Regions from separate parts of the Bacillus sp. KNSH39 genome, predicted to be linked through region 3. Evidence: a T-box and tRNA genes for the amino acid it is inferred to sense, from the RefSeq annotation. Region 3 holds a T-box; the other regions hold tRNA genes.
What was found. The T-box of region 3 lies ahead of thrS (threonine--tRNA ligase). A T-box ahead of a tRNA ligase gene usually reads a tRNA of that ligase, here a tRNA-Thr.
Positions count from the first base shown of each region.

Region 1: it has a tRNA-Thr gene. The T-box ahead of thrS (threonine--tRNA ligase) is inferred to sense a tRNA for this amino acid. The anticodon was not compared.
Region 2: it has a tRNA-Thr gene. The T-box ahead of thrS (threonine--tRNA ligase) is inferred to sense a tRNA for this amino acid. The anticodon was not compared.
Region 4: it has a tRNA-Thr gene. The T-box ahead of thrS (threonine--tRNA ligase) is inferred to sense a tRNA for this amino acid. The anticodon was not compared.

Region 1 is NZ_JBQXYO010000001.1:4,013,647-4,016,552, reverse strand. Features, by position in the region: gene ACUL40_RS20615 (glycerate kinase) at 1-1,141, opposite strand, end outside; tRNA gene ACUL40_RS20610 (tRNA-Ala) at 1,259-1,331, opposite strand; tRNA gene ACUL40_RS20605 (tRNA-Gly) at 1,342-1,413, opposite strand; tRNA gene ACUL40_RS20600 (tRNA-Lys) at 1,422-1,494, opposite strand; tRNA gene ACUL40_RS20595 (tRNA-Gln) at 1,500-1,574, opposite strand; tRNA gene ACUL40_RS20590 (tRNA-Tyr) at 1,640-1,723, opposite strand; tRNA gene ACUL40_RS20585 (tRNA-Val) at 1,741-1,816, opposite strand; tRNA gene ACUL40_RS20580 (tRNA-Glu) at 1,822-1,896, opposite strand; tRNA gene ACUL40_RS20575 (tRNA-Thr) at 1,921-1,993, opposite strand; tRNA gene ACUL40_RS20570 (tRNA-Asn) at 1,998-2,072, opposite strand; rRNA gene rrf (5S ribosomal RNA) at 2,082-2,197, opposite strand; rRNA gene ACUL40_RS20560 (23S ribosomal RNA) at 2,289-2,906, opposite strand, start outside.
Region 2 is NZ_JBQXYO010000001.1:4,392,927-4,395,832, reverse strand. Features, by position in the region: gene ACUL40_RS22515 (YebC/PmpR family DNA-binding transcriptional regulator) at 1-493, opposite strand, end outside; gene ACUL40_RS22510 (DUF3884 family protein) at 845-1,165, shown strand; tRNA gene ACUL40_RS22505 (tRNA-Leu) at 1,376-1,457, opposite strand; tRNA gene ACUL40_RS22500 (tRNA-Cys) at 1,468-1,538, opposite strand; tRNA gene ACUL40_RS22495 (tRNA-Gly) at 1,553-1,627, opposite strand; tRNA gene ACUL40_RS22490 (tRNA-Gln) at 1,633-1,707, opposite strand; tRNA gene ACUL40_RS22485 (tRNA-His) at 1,771-1,846, opposite strand; tRNA gene ACUL40_RS22480 (tRNA-Trp) at 1,866-1,939, opposite strand; tRNA gene ACUL40_RS22475 (tRNA-Tyr) at 1,947-2,030, opposite strand; tRNA gene ACUL40_RS22470 (tRNA-Thr) at 2,041-2,116, opposite strand; tRNA gene ACUL40_RS22465 (tRNA-Phe) at 2,135-2,210, opposite strand; tRNA gene ACUL40_RS22460 (tRNA-Asp) at 2,220-2,295, opposite strand; tRNA gene ACUL40_RS22455 (tRNA-Met) at 2,299-2,375, opposite strand; tRNA gene ACUL40_RS22450 (tRNA-Val) at 2,402-2,477, opposite strand; tRNA gene ACUL40_RS22445 (tRNA-Glu) at 2,482-2,556, opposite strand; tRNA gene ACUL40_RS22440 (tRNA-Ser) at 2,574-2,665, opposite strand; tRNA gene ACUL40_RS22435 (tRNA-Asn) at 2,668-2,742, opposite strand; rRNA gene rrf (5S ribosomal RNA) at 2,751-2,866, opposite strand.
Region 3 is NZ_JBQXYO010000001.1:721,495-724,400, forward strand. Features, by position in the region: gene ACUL40_RS03660 (YdbC family protein) at 1-283, shown strand, start outside; gene rluF (23S rRNA pseudouridine(2604) synthase RluF) at 470-1,177, shown strand; T-box leader at 1,299-1,522, shown strand; T-box leader at 1,559-1,780, shown strand; gene thrS (threonine--tRNA ligase) at 1,825-2,906, shown strand, end outside.
Region 4 is NZ_JBQXYO010000001.1:3,256,743-3,259,648, reverse strand. Features, by position in the region: rRNA gene rrf (5S ribosomal RNA) at 1-99, shown strand, start outside; tRNA gene ACUL40_RS16765 (tRNA-Val) at 104-179, shown strand; tRNA gene ACUL40_RS16760 (tRNA-Thr) at 184-259, shown strand; tRNA gene ACUL40_RS16755 (tRNA-His) at 269-344, shown strand; tRNA gene ACUL40_RS16750 (tRNA-Leu) at 367-447, shown strand; tRNA gene ACUL40_RS16745 (tRNA-Gly) at 477-551, shown strand; tRNA gene ACUL40_RS16740 (tRNA-Leu) at 568-656, shown strand; tRNA gene ACUL40_RS16735 (tRNA-Arg) at 660-733, shown strand; tRNA gene ACUL40_RS16730 (tRNA-Pro) at 744-817, shown strand; tRNA gene ACUL40_RS16725 (tRNA-Ala) at 834-906, shown strand; tRNA gene ACUL40_RS16720 (tRNA-Met) at 927-1,003, shown strand; tRNA gene ACUL40_RS16715 (tRNA-Ile) at 1,008-1,084, shown strand; tRNA gene ACUL40_RS16710 (tRNA-Ser) at 1,102-1,194, shown strand; tRNA gene ACUL40_RS16705 (tRNA-Met) at 1,222-1,298, shown strand; tRNA gene ACUL40_RS16700 (tRNA-Asp) at 1,302-1,377, shown strand; tRNA gene ACUL40_RS16695 (tRNA-Phe) at 1,390-1,465, shown strand; tRNA gene ACUL40_RS16690 (tRNA-Thr) at 1,480-1,555, shown strand; tRNA gene ACUL40_RS16685 (tRNA-Lys) at 1,566-1,641, shown strand; tRNA gene ACUL40_RS16680 (tRNA-Gly) at 1,655-1,725, shown strand; tRNA gene ACUL40_RS16675 (tRNA-Ile) at 1,736-1,812, shown strand; tRNA gene ACUL40_RS16670 (tRNA-Asn) at 1,820-1,894, shown strand; tRNA gene ACUL40_RS16665 (tRNA-Ser) at 1,902-1,992, shown strand; tRNA gene ACUL40_RS16660 (tRNA-Glu) at 1,998-2,069, shown strand; gene ACUL40_RS16655 (L-lactate dehydrogenase) at 2,817-2,906, shown strand, end outside.

The sequences.
Region 1 (2,906 bases), 3.3 Mb from region 3:
AGTGTTTTTCTGATGCTATTTTCCATACTGTTGCAATATTCTTCGTTGTCATTTCAATATTTTCTTCTGCTACTTTATATGCTTCTTCTAGTGTCATCGGTCTCGTTGTGATACTAAATACCGCATCTATTCCTTTCTCGTACACAGCTGAATAATCAGATGATACAGACCCTCCAATAGCAATTACAGGCACAGAAAAACGTTTTGCACGCCCCGCAACACCCACAGGAGCCTTTCCATATGCAGTTTGTTTATCTATTCTACCTTCACCAGTTATAATAAGATGTGCATCTTCTATATGTTTATCGAAATTTGTATAATCTAATACAATTTCAATGCCCCTACGCAAGTCTCCCTTTAACACTGAAATAACAGCCGCTCCCATTCCTCCCGCTGCCCCTGCACCAGGTATTTCAGATACATCAAAAGATACATATCGTTTAAGCATATTCGCATAATGTTGTAAATTCTCATCTAGCTCTTTCATCATCTCGATATTTGCACCCTTTTGTCTCCCAAATACGAAAGATGCTCCCTGCATTCCGACTAATGGATTATCCACATCACATGCCGCTTCTATCTTTACCCCCTTTAAGCGTGGGTCCATTCGTGAAAAATCAATAGTAACAATCGAGTGTAATGTGCCTCCAGATGGATCTATTACTTCACCCTTACCATTTATAAACCTTACTCCTAAAGCCTCTAACATACCTGCCCCGCCATCATTTGTAGCACTTCCTCCAAGTCCTAAAATTATGTACTCCACTCCTTGATCTAGCGCATGTAATATAAGTTCTCCTGTTCCTTTTGTCGTTGTAATAAGTGGGTTGCGCTTTTCAACTGGAACGTGCTGTAATCCTGATGCTGCTGCCATTTCAATAAACGCTGTCTTTTTATCTTTAGAAATGCCATAAAAAGCTTGTATACCTTCTCTAAGCGGTCCTGTCACACTAATTGATATAATTCTCCCCCCTGTAGCATCAACAAGTGATTCAACCGTCCCTTCTCCTCCATCTCCAATTGGTATTTTCACATACTCTGCATTAGGAAAAATTGCTCTAAAACCTCTTTCAATAGCTCCACATACTTCTATAGCTTTTAGGCTTTCTTTATATGAATCAGATGCAATAACAACTTTCACAATTATCTCCCCATCCCTTATTTTTACGTTTTCTTCATTTTAAACGACAAGTATAAAAGTTGTCTTTTTAAACACAAAAAAAGCTTACATCGTATGATGTAAGCTTTTTTATTTAGATGGAGCCTAGCGGGATCGAACCGCTGACCTCCTGCGTGCAAGGCAGGCGCTCTCCCAGCTGAGCTAAGGCCCCTTATTAATTAAGCGGAAGACGGGATTCGAACCCGCGACCCCAACCTTGGCAAGGTTGTATTCTACCACTGAACTACTTCCGCAAAAATGATGAGCCATGAAGGACTCGAACCTTCGACCCTCTGATTAAAAGTCAGATGCTCTACCAACTGAGCTAATGGCTCGTAAATGGCTGGGCTAGCTGGATTCGAACCAGCGCATGACGGAGTCAAAGTCCGTTGCCTTACCGCTTGGCTATAGCCCATTAATATTTACTAGTATGGTTATCTTTTCAAAAAAATAAACCCTCTCAGGTTATTTTAAAGAAAATGGTGGAGGGGGGCAGATTCGAACTGCCGAACCCGAAGGAGCGGATTTACAGTCCGCCGCGTTTAGCCACTTCGCTACCCCTCCGACATTTTAAATATATATGGTGGAGGATGACGGGATCGAACCGCCGACCCCCTGCTTGTAAGGCAGGTGCTCTCCCAGCTGAGCTAATCCTCCAAAAGTGGTGACCCGTACGGGATTCGAACCCGTGTTACCGCCGTGAAAGGGCGGTGTCTTAACCACTTGACCAACGGGCCAAAAAAGTTTTAAACCTATTCCCAAGCTTCCAACCGGGCTTGAACCGGTGACCTCTTCCTTACCATGGAAGTGCTCTACCAGCTGAGCTATGGAAGCATAATGGCTCCGCAGGTAGGACTCGAACCTACGACCGATCGGTTAACAGCCGATAGCTCTACCACTGAGCTACTGCGGAATAATATTAGCCTGGCAACGTCCTACTCTCACAGGGACAAGGTCCCAACTACCATCGGCGCTAGAGAGCTTAACTTCCGTGTTCGGTATGGGAACGGGTGTGACCTCTCTGCCATCATTACCAGACTTTTACCATTATAAACATTTCTTTCGAAATGTCAAGAAGAAATTTTAATATATATTCCTTCAAAACTAGATAACATTTGCTACATATTATATGGTTAAGTCCTCGATCTATTAGTATTCGTCAGCTCCACATGTCACCATGCTTCCACCTCGAACCTATCAACCTGATCATCTTTCAGGGATCTTACTAGCTTACGCTATGGGAAATCTCATCTTGAGGGGGGCTTCATGCTTAGATGCTTTCAGCACTTATCCCTTCCGCACATAGCTACCCAGCTATGCCCTTGGCAGAACAACTGGTACACCAGCGGTGCGTCCATCCCGGTCCTCTCGTACTAAGGACAGCTCCTCTCAAATTTCCTACGCCCACGACGGATAGGGACCGAACTGTCTCACGACGTTCTGAACCCAGCTCGCGTACCGCTTTAATGGGCGAACAGCCCAACCCTTGGGACCGACTACAGCCCCAGGATGCGATGAGCCGACATCGAGGTGCCAAACCTCCCCGTCGATGTGGACTCTTGGGGGAGATAAGCCTGTTATCCCCGGGGTAGCTTTTATCCGTTGAGCGATGGCCCTTCCATGCGGAACCACCGGATCACTAAGCCCGACTTTCGTCCCTGCTCGACTTGTAGGTCTCGCAGTCAAGCTCCCTTATGCCTTTGCACTCTACGAATGATTTCCAACCATTCTGAGGGAACCTTTGGGC
Region 2 (2,906 bases), 3.7 Mb from region 3:
CTTCTTCTAGAATGTCACGTGCATCTACATCTGCTTCCATTAAAATTTCAAGAACTTCATCTGATGTTTTACCTTCAAGGCCGATAACAGCTGTCGCATCAAACATGTAAGCTACAGAACCGTTCACACCCATATTACCACTATTTTTGCTAAATGCAGCTCGTACATCTGCTGCAGTACGGTTTACGTTATTTGTAAGTGTATCTACAATAACCATAGCTCCATTTGGTCCGAATCCTTCATAACGAAGCTCGTCATAATTTTCTTCTGAACCGCCTTTTGCTTTTTCAACTGCACGATCAATAATTGTTCTTGGAACATTGTATGTTTTCGCACGCTCTAATACAACTCTTAGTGCTTGGTTTGATTCTGGATCTGGCTCGCCTTGTTTTGCTGCCACATAAATTTCACGCCCAAATTTCGCGTATATACGGCTTGTATTTGCATCTTTTGATGCTTTTTTGTCTTTAATATTGTTCCATTTACGGCCCATACTTTCCACTCTCTTTCCCGTTTTAAATCTACATAAAAATATTAATATGAAATATAATGTGTGTTCAACACATTTTTAAAAGAAATATAAAAAGTTCATTTTTGATTCATATTACAGACATAATATAAATCACTATCATTTTGTTCTTTCGACAAGTTATATTATACATGAATTCCTACGTTTATTACGAATTTTAGAAGCACATAGTATAATTTAACAAAAAGACTCTAACATTTCTGTTACAGTCTTTTTATATTGCCAATAAACATTTCCATATTATTCCCATAATTGTTTTCTATTGTTGTACAATAAAAATAGGAAAAAATTTGAAGAAAAGATGGAGGGTGAATTATGACACATTCCAAAGACAAAAAATCACATGCTTTTAAAGGAATAGGAGAGAAGTTAAACCCAACTATCTATCAAGTGAGATTCATGAAATTAGATGAACCAATTCGATTTGAGTCGTTTCCTGAATTAAAGGAATTAGGAGACTGGTTGAGTACTTCAACGCACATGTGGTCATGCCACTCAACTATGTACAAATACAACAGAGAAGAGTTTGAAAAGAAGTTCTTAGAAATTACGAAATTAACAGCTGATCATGTACTAATATCTACTGGTGGCGTCGGATTTAACTTCATGTCACCAGGTTGGAGAAATTCTCTATAAAATAATGAAATTATATAAAGGGATAAAAATTTATCCCTTTATTGTTTTGTAGCTTTCCCCAACTGTATCGCATGTACTAAATGAATAAGTTTACCTTAATCATTTATAACCATTTCACCAACACACCATTTTTGCTTATTTTATAGTATGATGAAAACATAAAAAGACTCTACACATTTGGTGTAGAGTCTTTTATTACGCCGTTCATGATACCGATGGTCGGGGTCGAACCGACACTCCCGAAGGAACACGATTTTGAGTCGTGCGCGTCTGCCAATTCCGCCACATCGGCACAAAAGAAAAGGCGGCAACCGGATTTGAACCGGTGATAAAGGTTTTGCAGACCTCTGCCTTACCACTTGGCTATGCCGCCATATTAAATTTTATTGGAGCGGAAGACGGGATTCGAACCCGCGACCCCAACCTTGGCAAGGTTGTATTCTACCACTGAACTACTTCCGCAAAAATGGCTGGGCTAGCTGGATTCGAACCAGCGCATGACGGAGTCAAAGTCCGTTGCCTTACCGCTTGGCTATAGCCCATCGAATTCTTACTTAATTATATGTAAGTATCCATTAGATTATTTGTAATTTTTAAAATAAAAATGGGGCGACTGATGGGAATCGAACCCACGAATGCCGGAGCCACAATCCGGTGCGTTAACCACTTCGCCACAACCGCCATGTTGTGTAAATATATTTGGCAGGGGCAGTAGGAATCGAACCCACACTGGAGGTTTTGGAGACCTCAGTTCTACCTTTAAACTATGCCCCTATGTAAATGGTGGAGGGGGGCAGATTCGAACTGCCGAACCCGAAGGAGCGGATTTACAGTCCGCCGCGTTTAGCCACTTCGCTACCCCTCCGAAACTTACATGGTGCCGGCTAGAGGACTTGAACCCCCAACCTACTGATTACAAGTCAGTTGCTCTACCAATTGAGCTAAGCCGGCGTATTTTATTAAAATAAATGGTGGCTCGGGACGGAATCGAACCGCCGACACGAGGATTTTCAGTCCTCTGCTCTACCGACTGAGCTACCGAGCCTTATTAAAATGGCGGTCCCGACCGGGGTCGAACCGGCGATCTCCTGCGTGACAGGCAGGCATGTTAACCACTACACCACGGGACCATTTGGTTGCGGGGACAGGATTTGAACCTGCGACCTTCGGGTTATGAGCCCGACGAGCTACCGTGCTGCTCCACCCCGCGATAATACTATTCATATAAAATTTATATGGTGGAGGATGACGGGATCGAACCGCCGACCCCCTGCTTGTAAGGCAGGTGCTCTCCCAGCTGAGCTAATCCTCCAAAGTGGTGACCCGTACGGGATTCGAACCCGTGTTACCGCCGTGAAAGGGCGGTGTCTTAACCACTTGACCAACGGGCCAAATATTATAAATCCTATGGCGGAGAGCAAGGGATTCGAACCCTTGATACGCTTGTGACGTATACACGATTTCCAATCGTGCTCCTTCGGCCAACTCGGACAGCTCTCCAATGGCTCCGCAGGTAGGAATCGAACCTACGACCGATCGGTTAACAGCCGATAGCTCTACCGCTGAGCTACTGCGGAATAATATTGCCTGGCAACGTCCTACTCTCACAGGGACAAGGTCCCAACTACCATCGGCGCTAGAGAGCTTAACTTCCGTGTTCGGTATGGGAACGGGTGTGACCTCTCTGCCATCATTACCAGACATTATTCTTTTGAGACAATCATTATTATAACTTATTTAC
Region 3 (2,906 bases):
TGATGTAAAGGTGGAAAAGGAAAAGTATTTTTTACAGAAGCAAGAAACAATTTGGAATAAAGGAATGGAAAAAGCAAAAGGAATGTTAGGTGGAGTAGTTGGGAAGTCTTTAAAAAATGAAAATCGTTACATAGTGTTAACATATTGGAAAGATGAACAGACGCATCAAAATTATGTGGAAGAGATTTTCCCAGATTTATATAAATTAGCTAATATTCATGAAGATATAGAAGAGATAAAAGGAAAACAAGCTGTATGTAAGGAAGAATGGCTTGTATATTAAACGCTGAAAAAGTGTATAAATGAATGTATAATAAAGATATTTTCTTATAAACAAGTAATTAATAGAAGACGTTATATACCCTTTCATGTTAATATATTTAAGTTATAATAGGAGGCTTACCCTTTTGTATTGTACGGTAGAAGCAGTGTGAGCTTGAAATTTTTTTTAGAAAAGGATGTGCCTAATTTGCGTATCAATAAATTTATTAGTGAAGCTGGAAAAGCGTCTCGACGTGGAGCGGATAAACTAATTAATGAGAGAAGAGTAATTATTAACGGTAAGGTTGCAAAAATTGGTGACCAAGTGAACCCAGGTGATGATGTACGAGTAAATGGAGAGCAGCTTCGAATTGCTCGAGATCACGTATATATCGCTTTAAATAAACCAGTAGGTATTACATGTACGAGTGAAAAAGCTGTAAAAGGTAATATTATCGATTTAGTGAACCATCCTTTACGAATTAGTCACATTGGACGCCTTGATAAAGACTCAGACGGTTTAATTTTATTAACGAATGATGGTGATATTGTTAATGAGATTTTACGTGCTGAAAACAAACATGAGAAAGAATATATCGTTTCAGTAGATAAGCCAATTACACCTGATTTCTTAGAGAAAATGGCAGCGGGTGTTAAAATTTTAGGAACAAAAACGCTTCCTTGTGAGGTTACACAGTTATCAAAATATGAGTTCCAAATTATTTTAACACAAGGGCTAAATCGTCAAATTCGCCGTATGTGTGAAGCTTTAGGTTATCAAGTATACACGTTAAAACGTACGAGAATTATGAATATTGAATTGAATAATTTACCGGTTGGGCAGTGGAGAGATTTAACAAAGAAAGAGAAAAGACGTCTATTTGCAGACTTAAATTACGAACCACAAGATTGGTAAAATTGTGAAGTGAAACCAAAAAAATTTGGTTTCACTTTTTTAATTAAATAAATAATTTTTTTAAACACTTGCAAAAATAAAATGAATAAGATATATTAAATAACAATAAATGGATGTTTTACAAAAAGCAAAGAAAAGGACACGAGTTATTTTACCCGGTTATACAGAGAAGGAAGGAAAGCTGAGAACTTCCTAACGCAGAAAAATAACTTACCACCTTAGAGCTGCACTAGGGAAATTAAGTATCTAGTGCCGTGTATGCGACGTTATCGCAAAAGAAGCCATTATGTTTTTTGTGATGGGAATCTGGGTGGAACCACGGATATAAGCATATTCGTCCCTATATTTAGGGATGAATATGCTTTTTTGCATTCAATTTCATAATAAGCGAAGAAAAGGACACGAGTTATTTTACCCGGTTATACAGAGAAGGAAGGAAAGCTGAGAACTTCCTAACGCAGAAAAATAACTTACCACCTTAGAGCTGCACTGGGGAAATTAAGTATCTAGTGCCGTATAAACGACGTTACCGTAAAAGAAGCCATTGCATTTTGTGATGGGAATCTGGGTGGAACCACGGGTAAAAGCACGCTCGTCCCTATGTTAGGGATGAGTGTGCTTTTTATTATGAAATGGAGAGATGAAAAATGAAAGAACAAATGATTGAAATTAAATTTCCAGATGGTAGCGTGAAAGAATTTGTAAAAGGAATTACTTTAGAAGAAATTGCGGGATCCATTAGCAGTAGTTTGAAAAAGAAAGCAGTCGCGGGGAAAGTGAATGATGGGTTATATGATTTACGCCGAAAGATTGAAGAAAATGCGGAGGTAGAAATCATTACTATAGATTCAAATGAAGGTGTAGAAATTACAAGACACTCTGCGGCACATATTTTAGCGCAAGCTGTAAAAAGAATGTATGGTGATATAAATCTTGGGGTGGGGCCTGTTATTGAAAATGGATTTTATTATGATATGGATCTTCCAAGTAGTGTAAACGTAGAAGATTTACGAAAAATCGAAAAAGAAATGAAAAAGATTATAAATGAAAATATAAAGATAGAACGAGTTGAGGTTTCTCGAGAAGAAGCAGCAAAACTGTTTCAAGAAATGAACGATCGCTTGAAATTAGAACTTTTAGAAGCAATTCCTAGTGGGGAAAGTGTAACACTATATAAACAAGGTGAATTTGTAGATTTATGTAGAGGGCCACATTTACCATCAACAGGTTATTTGAAATCATTTCAATTAACTCACGTTTCCGGTGCATATTGGCGAGGTGATAGTAATAACCAAGTGCTTCAGCGCATATATGGTGTTGCATTCTCTTCTCAAAAAGAATTAGAAGAGTATTTACATTTCGTTGAAGAAGCAACAAAAAGAAATCATCGTAAGTTAGGCAATGAGCTTGAGTTATTTATGTTTTCTGAAGAGGCTCCGGGAATGCCGTTTTATTTACCGAAAGGACAAATGATTCGTAACGAATTGGAAGCATTTTTAAGAGAAATTCAAAAAGAGTACAATTATCAAGAAGTACGCACTCCGTTCATGATGAACCAAGAAGTATGGGAGAGATCAGGGCACTGGGGACATTATAAAGATAATATGTATTTCTCTGAAGTAGATAATAAAAGTTTTGCATTAAAACCGATGAACTGTCCAGGGCACATGCTTATGTTTAAAAATAAATTGCATTCTTATCGTGAATTACCGATTCGTATGTGTGAATT
Region 4 (2,906 bases), 2.5 Mb from region 3:
AGAGGTCACACCCGTTCCCATACCGAACACGGAAGTTAAGCTCTCTAGCGCCGATGGTAGTTGGGACCTTGTCCCTGTGAGAGTAGGACGTTGCCAGGCAAATGGAGGATTAGCTCAGCTGGGAGAGCACCTGCCTTACAAGCAGGGGGTCGGCGGTTCGATCCCGTCATCCTCCACCATTTAGCCGACTTAGCTCAATTGGTAGAGCAACTGACTTGTAATCAGTAGGTTGGGGGTTCAAGTCCTCTAGTCGGCACCAGAAATCATGGCGGTTGTGGCGAAGTGGTTAACGCACCGGATTGTGGCTCCGGCATTCGTGGGTTCGATTCCCATCAGTCGCCCCATTTTTCTTAAATAAATTAATATGCGGGTGTGGCGGAATTGGCAGACGCACCAGACTTAGGATCTGGCGCCTTTGGCGTGGGGGTTCGACTCCCTTCACCCGCACTTTTAATTAAATAACTCATACATGTCTTGCGGAAGTAGTTCAGTGGTAGAATACAACCTTGCCAAGGTTGGGGTCGCGGGTTCGAATCCCGTCTTCCGCTCCAATTTTCAATATGACATGCCGGGGTGGCGGAACAGGCAGACGCACAGGACTTAAAATCCTGCGGTGGGTGACCACCGTGCGGGTTCGACCCCCGCCCTCGGCACCATATGCGCCCGTAGCTCAATTGGATAGAGCGTTTGACTACGGATCAAGAGGTTAGGGGTTCGACTCCTCTCGGGCGCGCTTTTATTAACGGGAAGTGGCTCAGCTTGGTAGAGCACCTGGTTTGGGACCAGGGGGTCGCAGGTTCAAATCCTGTCTTCCCGATATTCCTAAAAAACATGGGGCCTTAGCTCAGCTGGGAGAGCGCCTGCCTTGCACGCAGGAGGTCAGCGGTTCGATCCCGCTAGGCTCCACTTATATTAATATCATTTATGGCGGTGTAGCTCAGCTGGCTAGAGCGTACGGTTCATACCCGTGAGGTCGGGGGTTCGATCCCCTCCGCCGCTACCATAAAGGACCTTTAGCTCAGCTGGTTAGAGCAGACGGCTCATAACCGTCCGGTCGTAGGTTCGAGTCCTACAAGGTCCACCATTAGACGTATATATCTCGGAGGTATACCCAAGTTCGGCTGAAGGGATCGGTCTTGAAAACCGACAGGCGGCGAGAGTCGCGCGGGGGTTCGAATCCCTCTACCTCCTCCATTTTTTCTAAAGTAAATATTTTATCATCGCGGGGTGGAGCAGCACGGTAGCTCGTCGGGCTCATAACCCGAAGGTCGCAGGTTCAAATCCTGTCCCCGCAACCAAATGGTCCCGTGGTGTAGTGGTTAACATGCCTGCCTGTCACGCAGGAGATCGCCGGTTCGACCCCGGTCGGGACCGCCATTTTTACATAAAGGCTCGGTAGCTCAGTCGGTAGAGCAGAGGACTGAAAATCCTCGTGTCGGCGGTTCGATTCCGTCCCGAGCCACCATTTTGAAAACGCAAGCCGACTTAGCTCAATTGGTAGAGCAACTGACTTGTAATCAGTAGGTTGGGGGTTCAAGTCCTCTAGTCGGCACCACTTTCAAAATGAGCCATTAGCTCAGTTGGTAGAGCATCTGACTTTTAATCAGAGGGTCGAAGGTTCGAGTCCTTCATGGCTCACCATTTACAATTTAATGCGGGTGTAGTTTAGTGGTAAAACAAGAGCCTTCCAAGCTCTGGTCGAGAGTTCGATTCTCTTCACCCGCTTTTCAATTATGGGCCTATAGCTCAGCTGGTTAGAGCGCACGCCTGATAAGCGTGAGGTCGATGGTTCGAGTCCATTTAGGCCCACCATAATTGTTCCGCAGTAGCTCAGTGGTAGAGCTATCGGCTGTTAACCGATCGGTCGTAGGTTCGAGTCCTACCTGCGGAGCCATATTTATAGAGAAGTACCCAAGTGGCTCAAGGGGCTCCCCTGCTAAGGGAGTAGATCGCGAACGCGGTGCGAGGGTTCGAATCCCTTCTTCTCTGCCAGAACTGGCCCGTTGGTCAAGTGGTTAAGACACCGCCCTTTCACGGCGGTAACACGGGTTCGAATCCCGTACGGGTCATACTAAAAGAGATAGCATAATCTGCTATCTCTTTTTTGTTGTATAAAAATGGACTTTGGATAGTCTGCTTTTTTATGCAATAGAAGAAATATGAAGTATTCGCTGTTGCAGTTGGGTACATAGAGAGCGGTAAATACAATCATGTTAATTATTTGGACCTGTATGAATATGAAGGAATTAACTTCAACTTGAACTTTTACCCCAGCTGTATGGCTGTAGCCTCCTACACTTGGAGAAACCGATGAAAATGCATCTGGGAGCTACTGTGGAAAATAAATAATATATAGAAGAAGCTGCTTTCTCTCAATAGCTGTGATCTACTGAAGACAGCTTTTTTATGTTGTCAGTATTGTCGAGTTTTGTCGGTAAGTCGATATATTGCAAAAATCGCTGATATAATTTGAGTTACGATCGATAAATTTTAATAATCGCTGATATATTTGGAGTTACGGTCGATATATTCTAAAAATCGCTGGTATAATTTCACTTACCGACAAAAACCACAAGAAAATCCCTTTCACAATCTAAAGAAAACGCCTCCATTGAAATGGATTCCACACCTATTCCAATAACTTTACACTCTATGTGAAAAAGTTCACAAATAGGTCATAATTTGTGAAGTAATTCACAATAATACGTGCTACAATATGAATGTAAAGAAGTTAAACAACATTAAATTAGTATTTTAATTAATTACTTAAACAATCATAAAAAAATATATGTGAACAATAGAGAGGGGAAATTACCATGAAAAAAGGTATCAATCGTGTAGTATTAGTAGGAACAGGAGCTGTAGGTTGTAGTTACGCTTACTCAATGATCAACCAAGGTGTAGCT